One region of the Streptomyces asoensis genome, then DNA from elsewhere that is predicted to be linked to it. Evidence: riboswitches for the same ligand, from Rfam matches in the RefSeq annotation. Region 1 holds a riboswitch; each other region holds the start of a gene.

What was found. Region 1 has a riboswitch for S-adenosylmethionine ahead of thrC (threonine synthase). Riboswitches for the same ligand answer to the same signal wherever they lie in the genome.
Region 2: it holds a riboswitch for S-adenosylmethionine, as region 1 does, so the genes downstream of both, G9272_RS13305 (aminotransferase class V-fold PLP-dependent enzyme) here and thrC (threonine synthase) in region 1, are expected to answer to the same signal.
Region 3: it holds a riboswitch for S-adenosylmethionine, as region 1 does, so the genes downstream of both, G9272_RS46300 (putative leader peptide) here and thrC (threonine synthase) in region 1, are expected to answer to the same signal.

What each region holds. Positions count from the first base shown of each region.
Region 1 covers NZ_CP049838.1:4,678,640-4,685,810, reverse strand. The annotation lists gene G9272_RS20850 (ABC transporter substrate-binding protein) at 1-413, shown strand, start outside; gene G9272_RS20845 (DUF3263 domain-containing protein) at 485-730, shown strand; gene otsB (trehalose-phosphatase) at 761-1,633, shown strand; gene G9272_RS20835 (alpha,alpha-trehalose-phosphate synthase (UDP-forming)) at 1,621-3,033, opposite strand; gene G9272_RS20830 (glucosyl-3-phosphoglycerate synthase) at 3,151-4,095, opposite strand; SAM riboswitch class I at 4,266-4,431, shown strand; gene thrC (threonine synthase) at 4,450-5,766, shown strand; gene G9272_RS20820 (ubiquitin-like small modifier protein 1) at 5,763-6,038, shown strand; gene G9272_RS20815 (cold-shock protein) at 6,537-6,743, shown strand; gene groL (chaperonin GroEL) at 7,078-7,171, shown strand, end outside.
Region 2 covers NZ_CP049838.1:2,960,778-2,967,948, forward strand. The annotation lists gene G9272_RS13295 (rhomboid family intramembrane serine protease) at 1-513, shown strand, start outside; gene G9272_RS13300 (Lrp/AsnC family transcriptional regulator) at 510-791, shown strand; gene G9272_RS13305 (aminotransferase class V-fold PLP-dependent enzyme) at 824-2,185, opposite strand; SAM riboswitch class IV at 2,366-2,482, opposite strand; gene trpD (anthranilate phosphoribosyltransferase) at 2,562-3,626, opposite strand; gene qcrB (cytochrome bc1 complex cytochrome b subunit) at 3,780-5,426, opposite strand; gene qcrA (cytochrome bc1 complex Rieske iron-sulfur subunit) at 5,423-6,484, opposite strand; gene qcrC (cytochrome bc1 complex diheme cytochrome c subunit) at 6,481-7,171, opposite strand, start outside.
Region 3 covers NZ_CP049838.1:9,396,994-9,404,164, forward strand. The annotation lists gene G9272_RS41625 (dipeptide ABC transporter ATP-binding protein) at 1-236, opposite strand, end outside; gene G9272_RS41630 (ABC transporter permease) at 512-1,492, opposite strand; gene G9272_RS41635 (ABC transporter permease) at 1,489-2,448, opposite strand; gene G9272_RS41640 (ABC transporter substrate-binding protein) at 2,457-4,079, opposite strand; gene G9272_RS46300 (putative leader peptide) at 4,298-4,429, opposite strand; SAM riboswitch class IV at 4,449-4,558, opposite strand; gene G9272_RS41645 (SAM-dependent methyltransferase) at 4,722-5,537, opposite strand; gene G9272_RS41650 (protein kinase domain-containing protein) at 5,797-7,171, shown strand, end outside.

The DNA.
Region 1 (7,171 bases):
GCATGGTGCCGATGCCCGGCGTGGCCGGCCCGACCAAGGTCTCCATGGGCGTCGCCGACTGGATGACCGCCTTCAAGCAGAACGGACACGCCGAGCAGGTCGGCGACTTCCTGGACTACGTCTACAGCGAGAAGAACGTGCTGGACTTCTCCCGCGAGTACGACCTGCTGCCGGTCACCAACTCGGCCTCCCAGGTCATGGGCGCGGCCAAGGAGGACGCCGACCTCAAGCCGTTCCTCGACCAGCTCCCGCTCTCCGAGACCTACCCCGTCGGACGGACCTCCTGGGCGAAGGTCAGCGCGGAGATCAAGAAGCGGATCGGCCAGGCCGTGACCGCGAGCGGCGACCCGGCCGCCGTACTGGGCGAGCTCCAGACCACGGCCACGACGCTGGACGTCGGCTCCGGCGGCTGAGCCTCCGGGCCTGAGCCGCCGAGCCGCCGGGCCGCCGAGCCGCTGTCGGTGGCGGGCGCTACCGTGCGGACATGGAGCGGCGAGCGGAAGCGGACGAGCTGGGGGCGGGGGAGCGGGACATCCTCGCCCTGGAGCGGCGCGGGTTCTCCGGCCCCGGCGCGAAGGAACGGGCGATACGCGAGGAACTGGACCTGTCCCCGGTCCGCTACTACCAACTCCTCAACGCCCTCCTGGACGACCCCCGCGCCCTTGCCCACGACCCGGTCACGGTGAACCGACTGCGCAGGGTGCGGGAGGCGAGGCGGGGGGAGCGCTAGCCGCGGGCGTGCGTTGGTTATCGTCGGCGTATGGGCACCCACGAGACGCACTCCACGGATTCCGAGCCCCTTTCTCTCCCCGTTCCGGTCACCCCCGCGGGCCGCGCCGCGCTCGACGCGATCCTCGACCGGCCCTCCACCACGCTCGTCGCGCTCGACTTCGACGGCACCCTCGCCCCGATCGTCGAGAACCCGGAGGACGCCCGGGCGCACCCCGACGCCGTCCCCGCGCTCACGGCCCTCGCGCCGAAGGTCGCCGCCGTGGCCGTCATCACCGGGCGGCCCGCCGAGGTCGCCGTACGGCACGGCGGCTTCGCCGGGGCCGAAGGGCTGGAGCACCTCTCCGTCCTCGGCCACTACGGAGCCGAACGCTGGGACGCCCGCACCGGCGCCCTGAGCGCCCCCGCCCCGCACCCGGGAGTGGCCGCCGTCCGCGCCGAACTCCCGCGGGTCCTGGCCGCCGCCGGGGACCGGCCGGGTGTCTCGGTCGAGGAGAAGGGCGGCCGGGCCGTCGCCGTCCACACCCGCCGCGCCGACGACCCGCGGGCCGCCTTCGAAGCGCTGCGGGCCCCGCTCACCGACCTGGCCGGCCGGCACGGCCTGATCGTCGAACCCGGCCGGATGGTCCTGGAGCTGCGCCCGCCGGGCATGGACAAGGGCGTCGCCCTGCTGGAGCACGTCCGCGAGACCGGCGCGCGGTCCGTCCTCTACGCCGGCGACGACCTCGGCGACCTGCCCGCCTTCGCCGCCGTGGAGAAGCTCCGCGCGGACGGTGTACCCGGACTGCTGGTGTGCAGCGGCAGCAGCGAGGTCGGCGAACTGGCCGAGCGCGCGGACCTCGTCGTCGACGGGCCCGCCGGCGTCGTACGGCTGCTGCGGGAGCTGGTCGCTCAGCTCGGCTGAATCTCCCGCAGGGCGTTCAGCTGGTCCAGGAACCACTGGGCCGGGGGCAGCGCGGTCGCCGCCGCGGACAGCCGCTTCGTGCGCTCGGCCCGCTCCTCCGCCTTCATGGTCAGCCCCTCGTACAGGGCGCGGGCGGTCTCCAGGACGTCGTACGGGTTCACCGTGATCGCGTCCTCGCGCAGCTCCCAGTAGGCCCCCGCCTCCCGGGACAGGACCAGCGCGCAGCCCTCGTCGGAGACGACCGGGATCTCCTTGGCGACCAGGTTCATGCCGTCGCGGATCGGGTTCACCAGGGCGACGTCGGCCAGCCGGTAGGCGGCGAGGGAGCGGGCGAAGTCGTCCTTGAGGTTCAGCAGGACCGGGGTCCAGCCGGGCGTGCCGTACCGGGCGTTGATCTCCTCGGCCAGGCGCTGCACCTCGGCCATGTAGTCGCGGTAGACGGCGAGGTCCTGGCGGGAGGGGTAGGCGAAGGCCACGTGGACGACCCGCTCGCGCCACTCCGGGTGGTCGTCGAGCAGCTGCCGGTAGGCCAGGAGCCCGCGCACGATGTTCTTGGACAGCTCGGTGCGGTCGACCCGGACGATCGCCTTGCGGCCCTCGCCGATCTCCGCCCGGAGAGCCGCCATGCGCTCGTCGACGTCCGGCCGGTGCGAGCGCTCGCGCAGGAACTCGGCGTCCGCACCGAGACCGTGCACGCCGATCTGCGTCTTGCCCGGCCCGCCGGCGAACTCCGTACAGCACGCGGTGAACGCGTCCGCCCAGCGCCGGGTGAGGAAGCCCAGGCGGTCCGCGCCGAGCATCCCGTGCAGCAACCGCTCGCGCACGTCCCCCGGCAGCAGCGCGAAGTAGTCCACCGGCGCCCACGGCGTGTGCGAGAAGTGTCCGATGCGCAGGTCCGGGCGCAGCTCACGCAGCATCCCCGGCACCAGACACAGGTGGTAGTCCTGCACGAGGACGGCCGCGCCGTCCGCCGCCTCCTGGGCCAGCGCCTCCGCGAACGCCCGGTTGTAGGTCTCGTACGACGCCCACTGACGGCGGAACTCCGCGTCGAAGGTGGGCTCCAGCGGCGTCTGGTAGAGCAGGTGGTGGACGAACCACAGCACGGAGTTGGCGATGCCGTTGTAGGCGTCCTCGTGCACGTCGGCCGGGACGGCCAGCATGCGCACGCCCTCCTCGCCGACCCCGCGCCGGACCGCCTCCCGGTCGCCGTCGGAGAGCGCCGAGCACACCCAGAGGGCACCCGTGTCGGGCCCGATGGCCGACAGGCCGGAGACCAGCCCGCCGCCGCCGCGTTTCGCGTGCAGCGTGCCGTCCTCGCGCACCTCGTAGGAGACCGGGCCGCGGTTGGACGCGACCAGCACCTCGGCGGCCCGAGCGGGAGTGTCGTGCGTGGAAGCCATACGCCTCAACCTAGCCCGGTCGGGAAACGCTCAAACGTACGGTCGCGCTGTGTGGACGGGCCGTATCCGGCCGTGTCGCCGCTGTCGGCGACATGCCGTATACGGCCCGTCCGACGGTCACGCGACCTTGCGGGTCGCGTACTCCGCGATCTCCGCCATGGGCGGCCGTTCCTCGGTGTCCACGGAGTAGGTGCGCGGCTCGAAGCCGTCCGTGCTCCGTTCGAACTGGGTGAGGGACGGGCGGATCAGGTGCCCGCGGGCCAGCCGGAGCTGGGCGGTGCGGTAGATGGCCGCCGCCATCCGGCCCAGCGCCTGCCCGTCCTGATGACGGTGCTTGCGCACGCCGATGTCGACCTGGGCGAGGGCGTCCAGGCCCACCAGGTGCAGGGCGTCGACCAGCATGCCCAGCTCCACGCCGTAGCCGACGGGGAACGGCAGCTGCTCCAGCAGACTGCGTCGGGCCGCGTACTCGCCGCCGAGCGGTTGCACGAACCCGGCCAGCTGCGGCCAGTGCATGTTGAGCAGCGGACGGGCCATGAGCTCGGTGACCCTTCCGCCCTGGCCGGCCGCGCCGCCCAGCGGACGGTCGTACATGCCCTTGACCAGATCCACCCCGGGGTCGGTGAGCAGTGGGCCGACGATCCCCGAGACGAAGTCGGAGGAGAACTCCCTCAGATCGGCGTCGATGAAACAGACGATGTCCCCGGTGGTGACCAGCAGGGAGCGCCACAGGACCTCGCCCTTGCCGGGCACGGCCGGTATCCGCGGCAGGATGTCGTCCCGGTGGACGACCCGCGCGCCGGCCGCCGCGGCCACCTCGGACGTGCGGTCGGTCGATCCCGAGTCGACGACCACGATCTCGTCGACGAGCGGGACCTGGTGCATGAGGTCGTGACGGATGATCGCGACGATGTCACCGACCGTCTCCTCCTCGTTCAGCGCGGGCAGGACGACGGACACCGACTGGTTCGTGGCGCGCTTCGCGGCCAGGATCCGGTGGAGCGGACGATCGGTCGCGGACCAGGAGCGGGTGGCCAGCCAGCGCTCAGTTTCTTGAAGCACAGTCTGCGGCTCCTCACTGTCGTGATCACACCGGGTGCACAGGAGGTGACCGTGTGATCCATCTCGCGGTTCGGACGACTATCTCAACTGTCCTGGCCTTCGGTTACAGTCTTGAACAACGCGGATGACCATCGCATGTCCGAGGTCTCCCCCCGTTCACAACTTCATACCGCTCATCCAGAGGGGCAGAGGGATACGGCCCGATGAAGCCCCGGCAACCCTCCAGCCGGTCTCGTAACGATCACTGATCCATGTGGTGATCGCTCCGCGAGGCTCCCGGCTCGGGAAGGTGCCAAATCCGTCTCACGGCGAGATGCGTCGTGAGGAAGATGAGGAGAAAGGGCCTCGCCTCACATGGCTGCGCAGACTGTTGCAAGCACCACTGATGCAAGCACCACCGACTCTACGACGTCCTCTGCTGTCGATCTCGGTCCGGCCGCGGCGTTGACCTGCCGCGAGTGCGGCCACCGTGTGCCCCTCGGCCCGGTCTTCGCCTGCGAGGAGTGTTTCGGCCCGCTCGAGATCGCCTACGACTTCTCCTCCTACGACACCGAGGAGCTCCGCAAGCGCATCGAGGCGGGCCCCGCGAACATCTGGCGCTACGCGCCGCTGCTGCCCGTCCCCGCGGACGTGGCCGACAAGCCCAACATCAACCCCGGTTGGACCAAGCTCGTCCAGGCCGACAACCTCGCCCGTGAACTGGGCGTCGACGCCGGCAAGCTCTTCGTCAAGGACGACTCCGGCAACCCGACGCACTCCTTCAAGGACCGGGTCGTCGCCCAGGCCATCGAGGCCGCCCGCGCGTTCGGCTTCACCACTCTCTCCTGCTCCTCCACGGGCAACCTGGCCGGTGCCGTCGGCGCCGCCGCCGCCCGGGCGGGCTTCCGGTCCTGCGTGTTCATCCCGCACGACCTGGAGCAGGGCAAGGTCGTCATGGCCGCGATCTACGGCGGCGAGCTCGTCGGTATCGAGGGCAACTACGACGACGTCAACCGCTTCTGCTCCGAGCTCATCGGCGACTCGGCGGGCGAGGGCTGGGGCTTCGTCAACGTCAACCTGCGGCCGTACTACGCCGAGGGCTCCAAGACGCTGGCGTACGAGATCTGCGAGCAGCTCGGCTGGCGGCTGCCGGACCAGCTGGTCGTGCCGATCGCCTCCGGCTCCCAGCTGACGAAGATCGACAAGGGTCTCCAGGAGCTGATCAAGCTCGGGCTGGTCGAGGACAAGCCGTACAAGATCTTCGGCGCGCAGGCCGAGGGCTGCTCCCCGGTGTCCGTGGCCTACAAGGCCGGGCACGACGTGGTCCGCCCCCAGAAGCCGAACACCATCGCCAAGTCGCTGGCCATCGGCAACCCGGCGGACGGTCCGTACGTCCTCGACATCGCGCGGCGCACCGGCGGCGCGGTGGAGGACGTGAACGACGAGCAGGTCGTCGACGCGATCAAGCTGCTGGCGCGGACCGAGGGCATCTTCGCGGAGACCGCCGGTGGTGTGACGGTGGGTGTGACGCGCAAGCTGATCGAGAACGGTCTGCTCGACCCGACCAAGACGACCGTCGTCCTCAACACGGGCGACGGACTGAAGACCCTGGACGCGGTGGCCGGCACCGGGCTGACCGCGACCATCCGCCCGAACCTCGACTCCTTCCGAGAGGCTGGCCTCGCGTCATGAGCGTCAACGTCCGTATCCCCACCATCCTGCGCACCTACACCGGCGGCCAGGCCGAGGTGAAGGCCGAGGGGGCGACCCTCGGTGAGGTCATCGCCGACCTGGAGAAGAACCACACGGGCATCGCCGCCCGGGTCCTGGACGACCAGGGCAAGCTGCGCCGGTTCGTCAACGTGTACGTGAACGACGACGACGTCCGCTTCGAGCAGGGTCTGGAGACGGCGACCCCGGACGGCGCCGGCGTCTCGATCATCCCGGCCGTCGCCGGCGGCTGAACGGTCGCTGGACGGTCGCTGGACGGTGGTGGGAGCGATGACTGACCGTCGTTCAGTACCCATCGGTAGTAACCGTCGGTAACAGTGATTACCGAGTGTTCATCGAATTGCCCTCTCCGCGATAGAAGCGGAGGGGGCAATTCAGTGTGGTTGAGCGCGGTACAGTTGGGGAACCCGGTCCGGATCACCGGATCCGGAGCCTTTGATTTCTGCCCCTGGCCCGATAAGAAGTGGCCAAAGTGCGCGCCGCTTTCGTGGCTTTTGTGGCCTTTGTGGGGCCCGACTTGCCCTCAATTCGGGCGAATTCTCGCCACATTCCGGATCCCATGCGTCCGGAATTCTCGTCCGACTGACCTGTTGCAGACGGCAGTTGGACAGATACATTCAGCCGCGGTCGACGCGTTCCGGCGCACGCCCCCAAGCCAACCGGGGGGTGAGGTCTGACCCGGATTCGCGAAGTGCGGATCTGTGCAAGGGCCAGTAATAGGGGAGTTAGGCATGGCTCAGGGCACCGTCAAATGGTTCAACGCGGAGAAGGGGTACGGCTTCATCGCGGTCGACGGTGGTGCGGATGTTTTCGTCCACTACAGCGCGATTCAGATGGACGGCTACCGCACCCTGGAAGAGGGTCAGCGGGTCGATTTCGAGATCTCGCAGGGTCAGAAGGGGCCGCAGGCGGACATGGTCCGTCTCGCGACCGGCTGAAGCGCGCGCCGACTGAAAGCGTCGTTCTTCTGTACATCTGTCGAAGGGCTCGCACCCCCACGGGGTGCGAGCCCTTCGGCCTGTCCGGGGGCGTCGGCGAGACGTCCCTGAGAGGTGTCCGGAAGGGCACGGGTCCGGTGGAGGCGCTTGCACTCTCCTGGGTCGAGTGCTAATCATTGGCGTTAGCACTCTGAAGGTGAGAGTGACAACGAGGACCGGGTCGGTGAGGCCCGCAGGCCAGGTGGGGCAAGGAACCACGAGGCCGGCGAGCCGTCCGTCGCGGGCGCCAGCGCGGTCCGGAGCAATCCACCCCAGTCCGGGAGGACCACTTCACATGGCCAAGATCATCGCGTTCGACGAGGAGGCACGGCGCGGCCTCGAGCGCGGCATGAACCAGCTCGCGGACGCCGTGAAGGTGACGCTCGGCC
Region 2 (7,171 bases), 1.7 Mb from region 1:
CTGCTGGGCAACATGCTCTTCCTCTACGTCTTCGGGACGATGACCGAGGACCGGATGGGCCGCGTCGAGTTCACGCTCTTCTACCTCGGCTGCGGCTACCTGGCCCTGCTGGGCTACGCCGCCGCCAACGCCGAGTCGTCGCAGTCCCTGGTCGGCGCCTCCGGGGCGATCTCCGCGGTCCTCGGCGCGTTTCTGTACCTGTTCCCCCGGGCGCGGGTGACCAGTCTCCTGCCGTTCCTGTTCTTTCTGCCGCTGCGCTTTCCCGCCTGGGTCGTGCTGCCCTTCTGGGCGGCCCTCCAGTGGGTGGCGGCGGGGCGGGCCGCCCAGGGGCCGGGGGTGGCCTATCTGGCGCACCTGGTGGGCTTCGGCCTGGGGCTCCTCTACGCCTGGGCCCGTTTCGGAACCGAGCAAGGCCCGAAGGGCGGCCCCGGAAGGGCGGCGGTGGGAGACGGGCGGGCGGCTAGAGTGAAGGCCGCCCCAGCTCCGGCCCCCGAGGGAGAGAACCAGCCGTGATCACCGCGATCGTCCTCATCAAGACCAGCGTGGACCGGATTCCCGAGATCGCGGAGCGGATCGCCTCGCTGGACTCCGTCAGCGAGGTCTTCTCCGTCACCGGGACGTACGACCTGATCGCCATGGTGCGGGTGAAGGAGCACGAGGACCTGGCGGAGGTCATCCCGGGCAGCATCAGCAAGATCCCCGGGGTGGAGGGCACGGACACGCACGTCGCCTTCCGTACCTACTCGCAGCACGACCTGGAGGCGGCGTTCGCGATCGGGCTGGACTCCTGACCGACTGAACACCGCCTCCGGCGGCCCGTCGCTCAGACCGCGGGCACGCAGCGGCCGTCTTCCGTCCGGTACTGCCACTGCGCGCCCTCGCTCACCAGTTCGCGCACCGCGTTCACGAAGCGCTCCACGTGCTCGTCCGGGGTTCCCGCGCCGAAGCTGACCCGGATGGCGTTGAGGGACTTCTCGCCGGGAGCCGCCTCGGGGGCGCCGCACTCGCCCTGGGTCTGGGGGTCGCTGCCCAGCAGCGTGCGGACCAGGGGGTGGGCGCAGAAGAGGCCGTCGCGGACCCCGATGCCGTACTCGGCGGAGAGGGCGGCGGCGAAGTGGGAGCTGTTCCAGCCCTCGACGACGAAGGAGATCACGCCGACCCGCGGGGCGTCGTCGCCGAACAGGGACAGCACCCTCACCTGCGGGACCTCGGCCAGACCGGCCCGCACCTTCGCGATCAGGTACTCCTCCCGGGCGACCAGGCTGTCGAAGCCCGCCTCGGTGAGGGCCTTGCACGCCGAGGCGATGGAGTAGGCGCCGATCACGTTCGGGGAGCCGGCCTCGTGGCGGGCGGCGCTCTCGTGCCACTCCACGTCCACTCCCCCGTCCTCGCGCCGCGTGACCTTGCGGCTGGCGCCGCCGCCCGCGAGGTACGGGTCGGCCTCCACCAGCCAGTCGGCGCGGCCGGCCAGCACCCCGGAGCCGAAGGGCGCGTACAGCTTGTGACCGGAGAAGGCGACCCAGTCGACGTCGAGCTCCTGCACGGAGACCGGGTGGTGCGGGGCCAGCTGGGCCGCGTCCAGGACGATCCGGGCCCCGTGCGCGTGTGCGGCGGCCGCCAGCTCGCGTACCGGCCACAGCTCGCCGGTGACGTTCGAGGCACCGGTGACACAGACCAGGGCCGGGCCGTAGGGGTCACGGTCGGCGAGGGCCCGCTCCAGCGCCTCGACGGCCTGGCGCGGGGTGCGCGGGGCGTTGAGGTAGGTGACCCGGGCGTCCTGCCAGGGCAGCAGCGAGGCGTGGTGCTCGGTCTCGAAGACGAAGACCTGGCAGCCGGCGGGCAGGGCCCGCGCCAGCAGGTTGAGGGAGTCCGTCGTCGAGCGGGTGAAGACCAGCTGGTCGTCGGGGCGGCAGTCCAGGAACTCGGCCACCGTCCTGCGGGCGTTCTCGAAGAGGTCCGTGGACAGCTGCGAGAGGTAGCCGGCGCCCCGGTGGACGCTGCCGTAGTACGGGGCGTAGGCCGCCACGTCGTCCCAGACGCGCTGGAGGGCGGGGGCGCTGGCCGCGTAGTCGAGCGCCGCGTAGCTGACCTCGCCGCCCGTCACGAGCGGGACCGTGACATCCCGGCCGAGAACGGGCAGCGGTGCACAAACGGTACGGGCGGTGGCAGCGGTGGAGACAGACATGGCGAACTCCCGTGAGAGGCAAGGGGGAACCACCGTGCGAGCGGGCATGGCTCGAGCACGGGGGAAGGTGAAAGGGGTATGCGGAGGCGGGGCTCTACGCCCTATCGCATTCGCTTGCTCACGGAAGGCTCCCTCGAACGACCAGGACCCCTGGCGGTACTCACTCAGAAGAGTGCGAGGGGTCCGCGCTTGCCGTAGACCTCGCTGCCTACGGCCTGGTCTTCACCCGGGGCACCCCGCCACGGACGGAGGGTTGCCGGACAGTCGGCCGGGGCCTCATGACTGTCACTCATGACCTGACACAGGAACGTACGTGAAGTGATCGCCGTCCCGCAACCCGTGTCCGGATCGCGGGACGGCCATCAGCGGTGAGGCGTCACGCGTTGGTGGCGGCGACCCAGCGGTCCAGCGCCCGCTTGGCCGCACCCGAGTCGATCGACTCGGCCGCCTTGTCCATGCCGACGCGCAGTTGCTCGGCAAGGGTGCCGGAGCCCGGCTCCAGGGCCACCAGGGCTGCCGCCGAGTTCAGCAGCACGGCGTCCCGCACCGGGCCGGACTCGCCCTCCAGGAGACGGCGGGCGACCTCCGCGTTGTACGACGGGTCGCCGCCCCGCAGGGCCTCGACCGGGACCAGCTCGAGCCCGACGTCACGCGGGTCGAAGGTCTCCTCGGTGACCTTGCCGTCACGGACGACCCACACATGGGACGTGGCCGTCGTGGTCAGCTCGTCGAGACCGTCGTCGCCCCGGAAGACCAGGGACGAGTTGCCGCGCTCGGCGAAGACGCCGGCGACGACCGGCGCCATCCGCGGGTCCGCGACCCCGACCGCCTGGGCCCGTACCTTGGCGGGGTTGGTCAGCGGGCCGAGCACGTTGAACACCGTGCGGATGCCCAACTGGCCGCGCGCGGCGCCCACATGACGCAGCGCCGGGTGGAACTTGATCGCGAAGCAGAAGGTGATCCCGGCCTCCTGGGCCACCTCGGCAACGCGCCGCGGGGTCAGCTCCAGATTGACGCCGAGCTTCTCCAGGACGTCCGAGGCGCCGGACGCGGAGGACGCGGCCCGGTTGCCGTGCTTGACGACCGTGGCACCCGTGCCGGCCACGACGATCGCGGACATCGTGGAGATGTTGACCGTCTTCGCGCCGTCGCCGCCCGTGCCGACGATGTCGACGGTCGGGCCGGGCACCTCGATCAGGTTGGCGTGCTCGTACATCGCCCGGACGAGCCCGTTGATCTCCGCGACGGTCTCGCCCTTGGCCCGCAGCGCCACCACGAACCCGGCGATCTGCGCGTCGGTGGCCTCGCCGCGCATGATCCGGTCCAGCGCCCAGAACGTGGCGTCGGCGTCCTGGTCGCGACCGTACAGCAGGCCGTTCAGCACCTCGGGCCAGGAACGGCCCGCCGCGGTGTCGCCTCCAGCGGGGGTCACAGCGCTCATAGCCGCTCCTGCGTGTGTCGTCGTGTGCGTCGTGTGTCGTCGTGCGCCTCATGACAAGGTGCACCCCACCCTATCCAGCCCGTGGGCACGGCAAAGGGCCCCGTCCGAAGACCGGACGAGGCCCTTTCCCGTGGCGTGGCGACGCCTCAGCGATCAGTGGTGGCCGTGGCCGCTCGTGATCTCCTTGTACTCCTCCGCGGTGGGCTTCGGAATCTGCTGGTCCTCACCGAAGTACGCCCCGCTGATCTTGGCGCGGAGCTTCTCCTTGCCCTTCACCTTGCGCTCGACGCCGTTCTCGTCGACGGCGGCGCCGATCGCGGCCGGCTCGTACTGCTCGTGCGCCGTGAGGGTGTGCAGCTGCTCCTGGCTGAGCGGCTCGTGGATCTCGATGAACTCACCGTGCGGCAGGCGCTTGATGGTGCCGGTCTCGCGACCGTGCAGCACCTTGTCCCGGTCCCGGCGCTGGAGGCCGAGGCAGATCCGCTTGGTGACGATGTACGCGATGACCGGTCCGGCGATGAAGAAGATCCGGACGAACCAGGTGATCGAGTTGATCGACAGGTGGAGGTGGGTGGCCCACAGGTCGTTGCCACCGCCGACCAGCATGATCATGTACATCGTGACCCAGGCGACGCCCAGCGCGGTGCGCGTCGGGGCGTTGCGCGGCCGGTCCAGGATGTGGTGCTCGCGCTTGTCGCCCGTGACCCACGACTCGATGAAGGGGTAGAGCGCGAGGATCGCGAGCAGAACACCGAACAGGACCAGCGGGATGAACACACCCAGGACCAGGGTGTGGCCCCAGATGTTGACCTCCCAGCCCGGCATGAAGCGGATCAGGCCCTCGGCGAAGCCCATGTACCAGTCGGGCTGGGCACCGGTGGACACCTGGTCCGGACGGTAGGGGCCCATGGCCCAGATCGGGTTGATCTGGGCGATGCCCGCGATGACCGCGATCACACCGAAGACCAGGAAGAAGAAGCCTCCGGCCTTGGCCATGTACACCGGCAGCAGCGGCATGCCGACGACGTTCTTGTTGCTCTTTCCGGGGCCCGCGAACTGCGTGTGCTTGTGGTAGAAGACCAGGATCAGGTGGCCGACCACCAGGCCGAGCATGATGCCCGGCAGCAGCAGGATGTGGATCGAGTAGAACCGCGCCACGAAGTCGTGGCCCGGGAACTCCCCGCCGAACAGGAACATCGAGATGTACGTGCCGACGATCGGCATCGACAGGATCGCGCCCTGGGTGAAGCGGACACCGGTGCCGGAGAGCAGGTCGTCCGGGAGCGAGTAACCGGTGAAACCGGTGAACATGCCCAGGACGAACAACAGGAAGCCGAACAGCCAGTTGACCTCACGGGGCTTGCGGAACGCGCCCGTGAAGAACACCCGCATCATGTGCACGAACATGCCGGCGAGGAAGATCAGCGCCGCCCAGTGGTGGATCTGCCGGATGAGCAGACCGCCGCGCACGTCGAAGGAGATGTGCAGGGTCGAGCTGAACGCCTCGGACATCAGCTGTCCCTGGAGCGGGACGTAGCTGCCGTGGTACTCCACCTCGTTCATCGACGGGTGGAAGAACAGCGTCAGGTACACACCCGTGAGGATGATGATGATGAAGCTGTAGAGGCAGATCTCACCCAGCATGAACGACCAGTGGTCGGGGAAGATCTTGCGCATGTTGGCCTTGGCCAGGGAGTAGATCCCCAGCCGGCCGTCGGCCCAGTCGGCGATCCGCTCGCCGGCCGGCGCCTTCCCGCGTTCACGGGACTCGTTGCTCTCGGTGTTTACGTTCGTGCTCATCCGCGCTCCCAGAAAGCAGGACCGACGGGCTCTTCGAAGTCGCCGAGCGCCTCGAGATAGCCCTCGTCGTTCACACCGATGCGCAGCTGCGGCAGGGCGTGGCCGGCGGGGCCGAAGATCACTCGGGCACCGTCGGAGAGGTCGAAGGTGGACTGGTGGCAGGGGCACAGCACGTGGTGCGTCTGCTGCTCGTACAGCGAGATCGGGCAACCGACGTGGGTGCAGATCTTCGAGTACGCCACGATGCCCTGGTAGGACCAGTCGAGTTCCTGCTTGTCCTTGATGTTGTCCGGCTGGAGCCGGACGATCATCAGGGCCGCCTTGGCGATCTCGTTCTGGAACTCCTCGTCGTGCTCCTCCAGGCCCTCGGGCTTGGCGAAGGTGAGCGAACCGACGGCGACGTCCGAGGGACGCAGCGGCTCGTTCGTGTTCATGTTGACGAGCAGCTTGCCCTTGGCCCACAGCGTGTGACGCAGCTTGTCCTCGGGCAGCGGGCCGAGGTCGCGCAGCAGCACGACACCGGACAGCGGCACCAGGGTGAGCGCGCCGAACATCGTGTTGCGGATCAGCTTGCGACGGCCGAGCGCGGACTCCTTGGCACCCTGCTTGAAGTCCGCGTGGACCTTCGCACGGACCTCGGGGGGCGCGGCGATCGCGTGCCGCTCGTCGGCGACCTCCACGTCGGACATCAGGGTGCGGGCCCAGTGGACCGCGCCGGCGCCGATGGTGAACAGCGCCGTGCCCAGCGTCAGACCCAGCGCGAAGTTCAGCGCGCTGAGGTGGCCGATCGGGAACACGAAGATCGACTTGTCGGCGGGGATCGCCACGTACGCGGCGATGAAGCCGACCGTGGCGAGCATCGACAGCGTGAACAGGAAGGCGACCGCACGCTCGGACCGCTTGGCGGCCCGCTCGTCGATGTCCTGGACGCGGTGCTCGTGGGGCGGCAGCCCCGGGTCGGCGAACGGGTTCTGCTCGTCCGCGATGCCTACGGCGCTGCCGTGTGCGTGGTCCTGCTCAGCGGGCAGGTTCTCTTCTGGAATGTCTTGGCTACTCATGACTTCTTGGCCTTTGCGGTCCGAGCGGCGACCCAGACGGCGACCGCGATCAGGGCACCGAGACCGAAGATCCAGGCGAACAGGCCCTCACTGACCGGCCCGAGGCCGCCCAGCTCCAGACCACCGGGGTTGTTCGTCTCGTCGCTGTTGACCGCGTGCAGGTACGCGATGATGTCCTTCTTGTTCTGCTCCGACAGGGTGGTGTCGGGGAAGGAAGGCATGTTCTGCGGGCCGGTCTGCATGGCCTCGTAGATGTGCTTCGGGTCCACGCCCTCGAGGGTCGGGGCGTACTTGCCCTTGGTGAGGGCACCGCCCTTGCCGGTGAAGTTGTGGCACTGCGCGCAGTTGGTGCGGAACAGCTCGCCACCCTTGGCGATGTCCGCGCCCTCCGGGCCGTACTCGGCGTCGGTCGGGACGGACGGGCCGGCGCCCAGGGAGGAGATGAACGCGGCGAGCTGGTCGATCTCGGCCTGCGTGTAGATGACCTTCTTCGCGGGCACCTGGGCGCCCTGCGAGGTAGCCGCGGGCATACGCCCGGTGCCGACCTGGAAGTCGACGGCCGCGGCGCCCACGCCGACCAGGCTCGGGCCGTCGGAGGTCCCCTGACCGCCGGTGCCGTGGCAGCTTGCGCAGCCAACGGCGTAGAGCTTCTTGCCCTCGTCGATGGCGAGGGACTGGGCGGTGTCG
Region 3 (7,171 bases), 4.7 Mb from region 1:
CGCAGTTCCCGCTCGGACAACGCGGTGAGGTCGTGCCGGCCGAAGCGGACGGTACCGGCGTCGATGCCGCCGTTGGCCGCCAGCAGCCGGGTGATCGCGTGCGCGGTCGTGCTCTTCCCGGAGCCCGACTCGCCGACCACCGCGGTGACCTGCCCCGGCCACACGTCGAGGTCCACGCCCCGTACCGCGCGCACGGTGCCGCCGCGGGTGCGGTACGACACCGACAGGCCGCGCACTTCCAGCAGCGCGGGCTCGTCCGCTGAAGCTTCACCGGTTGCGGCCTCGTCCGTCGTGGCCTTGTCCGTAGTGGCCTTGTCCGTGGTGGCCTCGTCCGTCGTGGCTTTGTCGGTCGTGGGCCGACCGGTCGTGCTGTGGTCGGTCGGGCCGTGGTCGGTCGCGCTGTGGCCGGTTGCGGCCTGGTCGGTCAGGGGCTGGTCGCCCACGGCTTCGTGGGTCACGGTTTCTTCCGTCACGGGTACGTCCGTCTCGGGTTCGTTCGTCGTGGGGCGGGTCATCGCCCGCGGGACCATTCGCCGTCCAGCGCCCGCGCGATGCGGTTGGTGGCGAGGCCCGTTGCCGCGATCGCCAGGCCGGGCAGCGCGGTGAGCCACCAGGCGTTGGCCAGGTAGTTGCGCCCGTCGGAGATCAACGTGCCCCATTCCGGCGCCGGTGGGGGCGCCCCGTAGCCGAGGAAGCTCAGCGACGACACGGCGAGGATGGCGGCGCCGAACTCGAGGGTGGCGAGCACGATCACCGGGCCCGCCGCGTTGGGCAGCACGTGCCGGCCCAGCACCGAGTACCAGCGGGCCCCGCAGGAGCGCGACGCCTCGACGAAGACCGCCTGGCGCACCCGCAGCACCTCGGCGCGGGTCACCCGGGCGAAGCCGGCGACGCTGGCGATGCCGACCGCGACCGCCACCTTCACCGTTCCGTAGCCCAGCGCGGTGACCAGGGCCAGCGACAGGAACAGCGACGGGATCGACAGCAGTACGTCGACGAAGCGCATCAGCACGTCCTCGACCCAGCGGCCCACGAACCCGGCGACCAGGCCGATCAGGCCGCCGACCACGAACGCGAACCCCACCGCGATCAGGGTCGCCTTCAGTGACAGCTGGGCACCGTGCACCACCCGCGAGAACACGTCACGTCCCAGCTCGTCGGTGCCGAACCAGTGCCCGCCGCCGGGGCTCCGGAAGTTCTCCGCGGGCACCCCGTGCAGCGGGTCCTGCGAGGTGAACAGCCCTGGCCAGAACGCGGCCAGCACCACCAGCACCAGCACCAGGACCGAGGTCAGCAGCCCGGGCCGGCGCACCAGGAACAGCAGGAACCGTCGCGGTCCGACACCGCGTCCGGCGCTCGCGGGGCCCGGGTCGGCACCGGGATCCACCGGTCGGGCCAGGCCGGTGGCGGCTTCGACCGCTCCGACCGTTTCGGCAGCTCCCGCCGTTCCGGCGGCTCCGGCGGTGACATCGTCGGCAAGTGTCCGGCTCATGCGGGACGCACCTTCCTGGTCGCCGCCACCACGATCCGCGGGTCGAGCAGCGGGTAGACGAGATCGACGACCAGATTGGCAGCCACGAAGATCAGCGCCCCGAACACCACGACCCCCTGGACCAGCGGGATGTCCTGGACGGTGACCGCGGCGGCGGTCACCCGGCCCAGACCGTCGCGGGAGAACACCGTCTCGACGACGACCGAACCGGCGATCAGCTGGCCGGCCAGCAGCCCGACGACCGTCAGCGCCGGCAGCGAGGCGTTGCGCAGCGCGTGCCGCAGATGGATGCGCAGCCGGCCGGCGCCCTTGGCCCGGGCGGTCTCCACATAGGCCTGGTCCAGTGCCGTGAGCAGGCTCTTGGCCAGCACCTGCGCCACCAGGGCGCCGGTCGGGATCGCCAGCGTCACCGCGGGCAGCACCAGGCCCCGCAGCCCGTCGTTGCCGAACGCCGGGAACAGCCTCGTCCGGAAGGAGAACAGCTCGACGAGCACCAGCCCGACCCAGAACGTCGGCACCGACACCCCCAGCGGCGGCAACGACAGCAGCAGCTGCCGCAACCACCGCAGGGTGGTGTAGGTCGCCAGTACCGCCAGGCCGCCGCCGAGGGCCACCGCGAGCAGCAATGCCGCCCCGGTCAGCTGGAGGGTCTGCGGCAGCGCGTCGGCCAGCGTCGAGGTCACCGGCCGGCCGGTGGACACCGAGTCGCCGAAGTCGCCGCGCACCGCCCTGCCGAGACAGTCGGCGTACTGCGCGAGAACCGGCTTGTCGAAGCCGTACTCGTGCCGCAGCGCGGCGAGTTGGGCCGGATCGACCTGGCCCGTGTCCGCTCCCGCGCCGGCCATCGCCGAGACGGGATCACCGGGCAGGTAGTCCAGCACGAGGAAGGACACCGTGTAGGCCGCCCACAGCACCCCGAGGGCCTGCGCGAGTCGCTTGACCACATAGAGACGCATGCCGGCCGCTACCCGATCCAGGTGTCGTGCAGCTGGATCCGGCTGGAGGCCTCGAAGTCGAGGTTGTGCACCTTCTTGGCCACCCCCAGCTGGGTCTGAAGCTCCACCACGGGTACGACATAGGCGTTCTGAACGATCAACTGCTGTGCCTGGGTGACGAGTTGCTTGCGCTTGGCCGTGTCGGTCGTCGCGGCCTGCTGGGTCAGCGCGGTGTCCAGCGCGGTGGCCGGCAGGTGGTAGAAGTTGGCCAGCCGGGTGGAGTACGAGCTGCGCAGGATGTCCGGGTCGGCGCGGGTCACGTTGCCCCACACCGCGTCGAAGTCACCGGACTGAAGGGTCGGGGAGAACTGGGCGATCTGGAGCTGCTTGAGCACCACCTCGACACCGACGGCCTTGAGCTGCTGCTGGATCAGTTCCAGCGCGGGCTGGTTGGTGGCCGCGTTGGCGAACCACTTGACGGTCAGGCTCAGCTTCTTGCCGTCCTTGACCCGGACGCCGTCGCTGCCCGCCTTCCAACCGGCCGAGTCCAGCAGGGACTTCGCCTTGGCGGCGTCGAAGGCCAGGTCCGAACCGAGATCGGCGTAGTCCGGTGTGGTGTGCGCCAGGATGCTGGTCGCCGGCTCGGTGCCGGTCGGGAACACGGCGTCGACGATCTGCTGCCGGTCGATGGCGAACAGGATCGCCTGGCGTATCTTCGCGTCCTTGAAGAGCGGCCGGGAGTTGTTGAGCCCCAGGTTGAACACCACGCCCGGGTTGGCCCGTTGCCGGAGGTTCACCGCGCCGCCCTTGAGCGCCGCCTCGTTGGCCCGGCCGACGCTGCCGATCGCGTCCACCTGGCCGGACTGGAGGCTGCCGGTGCGCACGCCGGCCTCGGGCACCACCTTGAACACCAGCTTGTCCAGGTACGCCTCGCCCTGCTTGGTCCACAGCGAGGAACCCCAGGCGTACTTGGCGCGCTTGGCCAGGGTGATCGACTGGTTCTGCACATAGCCGTTCAGCACGAACGGCCCGGATCCGACCACTCCCTTGCTGCACTTCTCCTGCGGGCTCCTGCGCGCGCTCGCCGACGACTCGATCCCCAGCGAGTGCGTGGCCGTGGCCTGGAGGAACTGCGCGTTGGGCTGCTTGAACTTCACCCGCACCGTGAGCGGGTCCACGGCGGTGGTGCTCTCCACGCCGCTCAGGTACCCCTGGGCGAGTGTGCCGAGGGCGCCGAGCTTCGGCACCGCGTCGAAGTTGTCCTTGACCACCTGCGCGGTCAGCGGTGTCCCGTCGCTGAAGGTCACACCTGATCTCAGGTGGAACGTGAACGTCGTGGTGTCCGGGCTGATGTCCCAGCTCTTCGCGAGCCATGGCACGATCTTGCCGGTCTTGGGGTCCTGGTCGGTCAGGGAGTCCACGACCTGACGCAGTGAGTAGATGGTGTCGTTGCTGCCCACCTGCTGCGGATCCACGCAGCCGGCGTCGGAACCCACCGCGAAGGTCAGGGTGCCACCCGACTTCGGGCTGCCGCCCTCGCCGCTCGAGGTGCCGGTGTCGCTCGACGAGCAGGCGCTGAGCAGAAGGCTGCCGGTCACGAGGGCGGCGAGCGCCGCCCACCGGGGGGTACGGGAATCCGGATGCGCTGTCACGGGATGGTTCTCCTACTCCAAGGTCACCGCGCACATGCCGGAGCGGAACGCGGCCATGGCTGTGCGCGGAGGGTGCCGGCCTCGCACGGGCCGACACTGCTCAGAACTGTGCGGGGGACTGTTCAGGGGGAGGGGATGTCGACGACTGTGTCGATGGCGAAGTCGCTGACGGCATGACCGTGCTGTGGGCGAGGGTCAGCCTGCGAGGTGGGGCGTGATCAGCCCTGACACAGACAGCTGGCGGAACGCCGCAGGTCGATGTGGCGTCGGCGCGAGAATCCGGAGAACAGCGCCGCGGTCGCGATCGAGGCACTCAGGTTGCCGCTGAGCCGCACGCTGGTCCTCCACATCTCAGGCCCCCGAACCGGGGCCACGCGCTTGCAGAGTCGGTGACCCTGCCGGGCTTTCACCTGGAGCACCCCACCGCGGAGGAGGGTTGCCGGTCAGCTAGCCAGGGCTTGATGCTGACACTCAATGCCGGGGTCGATCTTACGGAGTACTGACATTATCCGTCAATATCGGTAGGAGAGTTGAACAGCTCCGCCGCACCGGCCGTGACGGCGGGTGCGGCGGAGCGGTATCAGCGCCGGCCGGCCGCCCGTCCGGTGAGGAGGGTGGCGGCGTGGGTGGTGGCGTGGGCGGCTACAGCTTGCGGGCGAGGCCGCCGTGTTCGCCGATGACGTCCGGCGCGGGGGAGGTGGCCTCCGGGCGCCAGAGGGGGACCGAGACGACTCCGGGCTCCAGGAGCTCCAGGCCGTCGAAGTACGCCGTGATCTCGTCGACGGATCGCAGGTTGTACGGGACGGCGCCGCTTTCGTTGTAGGCGTCCTGGGCCTCTTCGAAGACCGGGTCGATGCCCCGCGAACCGTCGTTGATGGAGAGGTAGCTGCCGGACGGCAGTGCCGCCATCAGGTTGGTGACGATGGAGCGGGCCTGGTCGTGGTCGGCGACGTGGCCCAGGATGTTGCTGAGGATGAGCGCGGTGGGACGGCTGAAGTCCAGCGTCTCGGCGGCGCGCGCCAGGATGCGCTCCGGGTCCAGCACATTGGCGTCGACATAGGAGGTCGCGCCCTCCGCGGTGGAGTAGAGCAGGGCGCGGGCGTGGGCGAGGACCAGGGGATCGTTGTCGACGTAGACGATCCGGGTCTCGGGGGCGAGACGCTGGGCGACCTCGTGGGTGTTGTCGGCGGTCGGCAGGCCCGTTCCGACGTCCAGGAACTGTCGTATGCCCGCCTCGGAGACCAGGTACGTGATGTTGCGGCGCAGGAACGCGCGGCTGCTGCGGGCGATGGTGACGATGCCGGGGAACACGGCGGTGTAGGCGTCACCGGCCTGCTCGTCCACGGGGTAGTTGTCCTTCCCGCCGAGCCAGTAGTTCCAGATGCGGGCCGAGTGCGGCACCGAGGTGTCGATCTTCTGATGTGCCGCTGATCCGGGCGTGGTCACATGGTCGGTCATGAGGGGCGTCCGTCTTTCGGCCGAGGCGTGGGCAGTTCGAGCCACAACTTACGTCCCAACGACCCTGGTACGTACACCCGTTCACATTTTCGGTGGGTTCGAACAGTGCCCTCACGGAGACATCCGGGTTCACGTCTCCGTGTCGGCCGGTCCGGACGCACCGCTCACACCTCGCTCGCACCTCGTCCCGGAACCCCTCAACTCGCCTTGTGCATAGGTACATTGAGACCGCCCAATCCTTGAGCGAGTGGGGGCGAGGATGCGCGACACGGTCCTGGACGGCCGGTACACGCTCACCGAGCGGATCGGTGCGGGCGGTATGGGTGTGGTGTGGCGGGCCAGGGACGCGCGGCTCGAACGCACGGTGGCCGTCAAGCTGCTGAGCCTGCCACCGGGCACGGTCGGTGCCGAGCGGGAACGGCTGCTCGCCATGTTCGGGCGGGAGGCGCGGGCCGCCGCCGCCCTCGACAGCTCGTACATCGTGCCGGTCTTCGACCACGGCGCGGAAGGTGAAGTCCCCTACCTGGTCATGCCGTTGCTCTCGGGGCGGACCCTGCGCGAGCTGCTGGCCGAGGGGCCGCCGGCGCCGGAGCGGGTCGCGGTGCTCGCGGCACAGGTCTGCCGGGCCCTGGCGACCGCGCACCGGGCCGGCATCGTGCACCGCGACATCAAACCGGCGAACGTGATGCTCACGGACGAGGGCATGGTGAAGGTGCTCGACTTCGGCATCGCCAAGTTCCTCGACGCGACGACCGGCGGCCGGCTCACCGTGACCACCGACTCGCCCGTCGGCACCCTCTCCTACATGGCGCCGGAGCGCTTCACCCGCGGCGCGGACGACGGGCGCACGGATGTGTACGCGCTGGGCTGCACGGTGTACGAGATGCTCACCGGCGCACCGCCCTTCGACTCGGCGTCGGCGCCCGCGCTGATGCACTGCCATGTGTACGAGACACCGCAGAAGCCGTCGGTACGGCGTCCGGGGCTGGCCCCCGCCTGGGACGAACTGGTGGGGCGGATGCTGGCGAAGCCGGTCGATGAGCGACCGACGGCGGAGGAGGCACGGGCGCTGTTCGAGACGCTGGCCGTGGCCGAGGCCGCGCCGCCGCTCTCCGAGTCCGCGCCCCCACTCCCGGATCACACCGCCCTGCCGGGGCAGCACTCCGCTTCCATCGAACCGGGGAGCTCGGACCGGGTGTCCGCGCATCGGAGTGAGCAGGATCCTGCCCCTGCCCCTGCCCCTGCCCCTGCCCCGGCTCCGGCTCCTGCCCTCGCCCCGGCGCCGACCCCGGGGCCGTTCGCGGCGGAGGCCACGCCCCTCGGAGTCGACGTCACCTCGTACCTGCTCGCGCCGCCCCGCCCGAGGCAGCCGCCGACCGTTCCCGCGGCCGCCCGTCGGCGCGGGCGCGTCGCGTGGATCGGGGCCTCCGTGGTCGCCGTCGCGCTCGTGGCCGCAGTCGCCGTCCTCCAGCCCTTCGGCGGCGGCGACAGCGACGACGAGGGGAGTGGGAAGAACGGCTCGGGCGGGTCGAAGGCCGGCCTCGTGGCCCCGGTGGCGAAGACCCAGACGCTCACGCTCGGCTCCGCCGCCGACTCCAAGGGCCCCGCCCCGGCGGTGCGGAACGCCCGCAAGG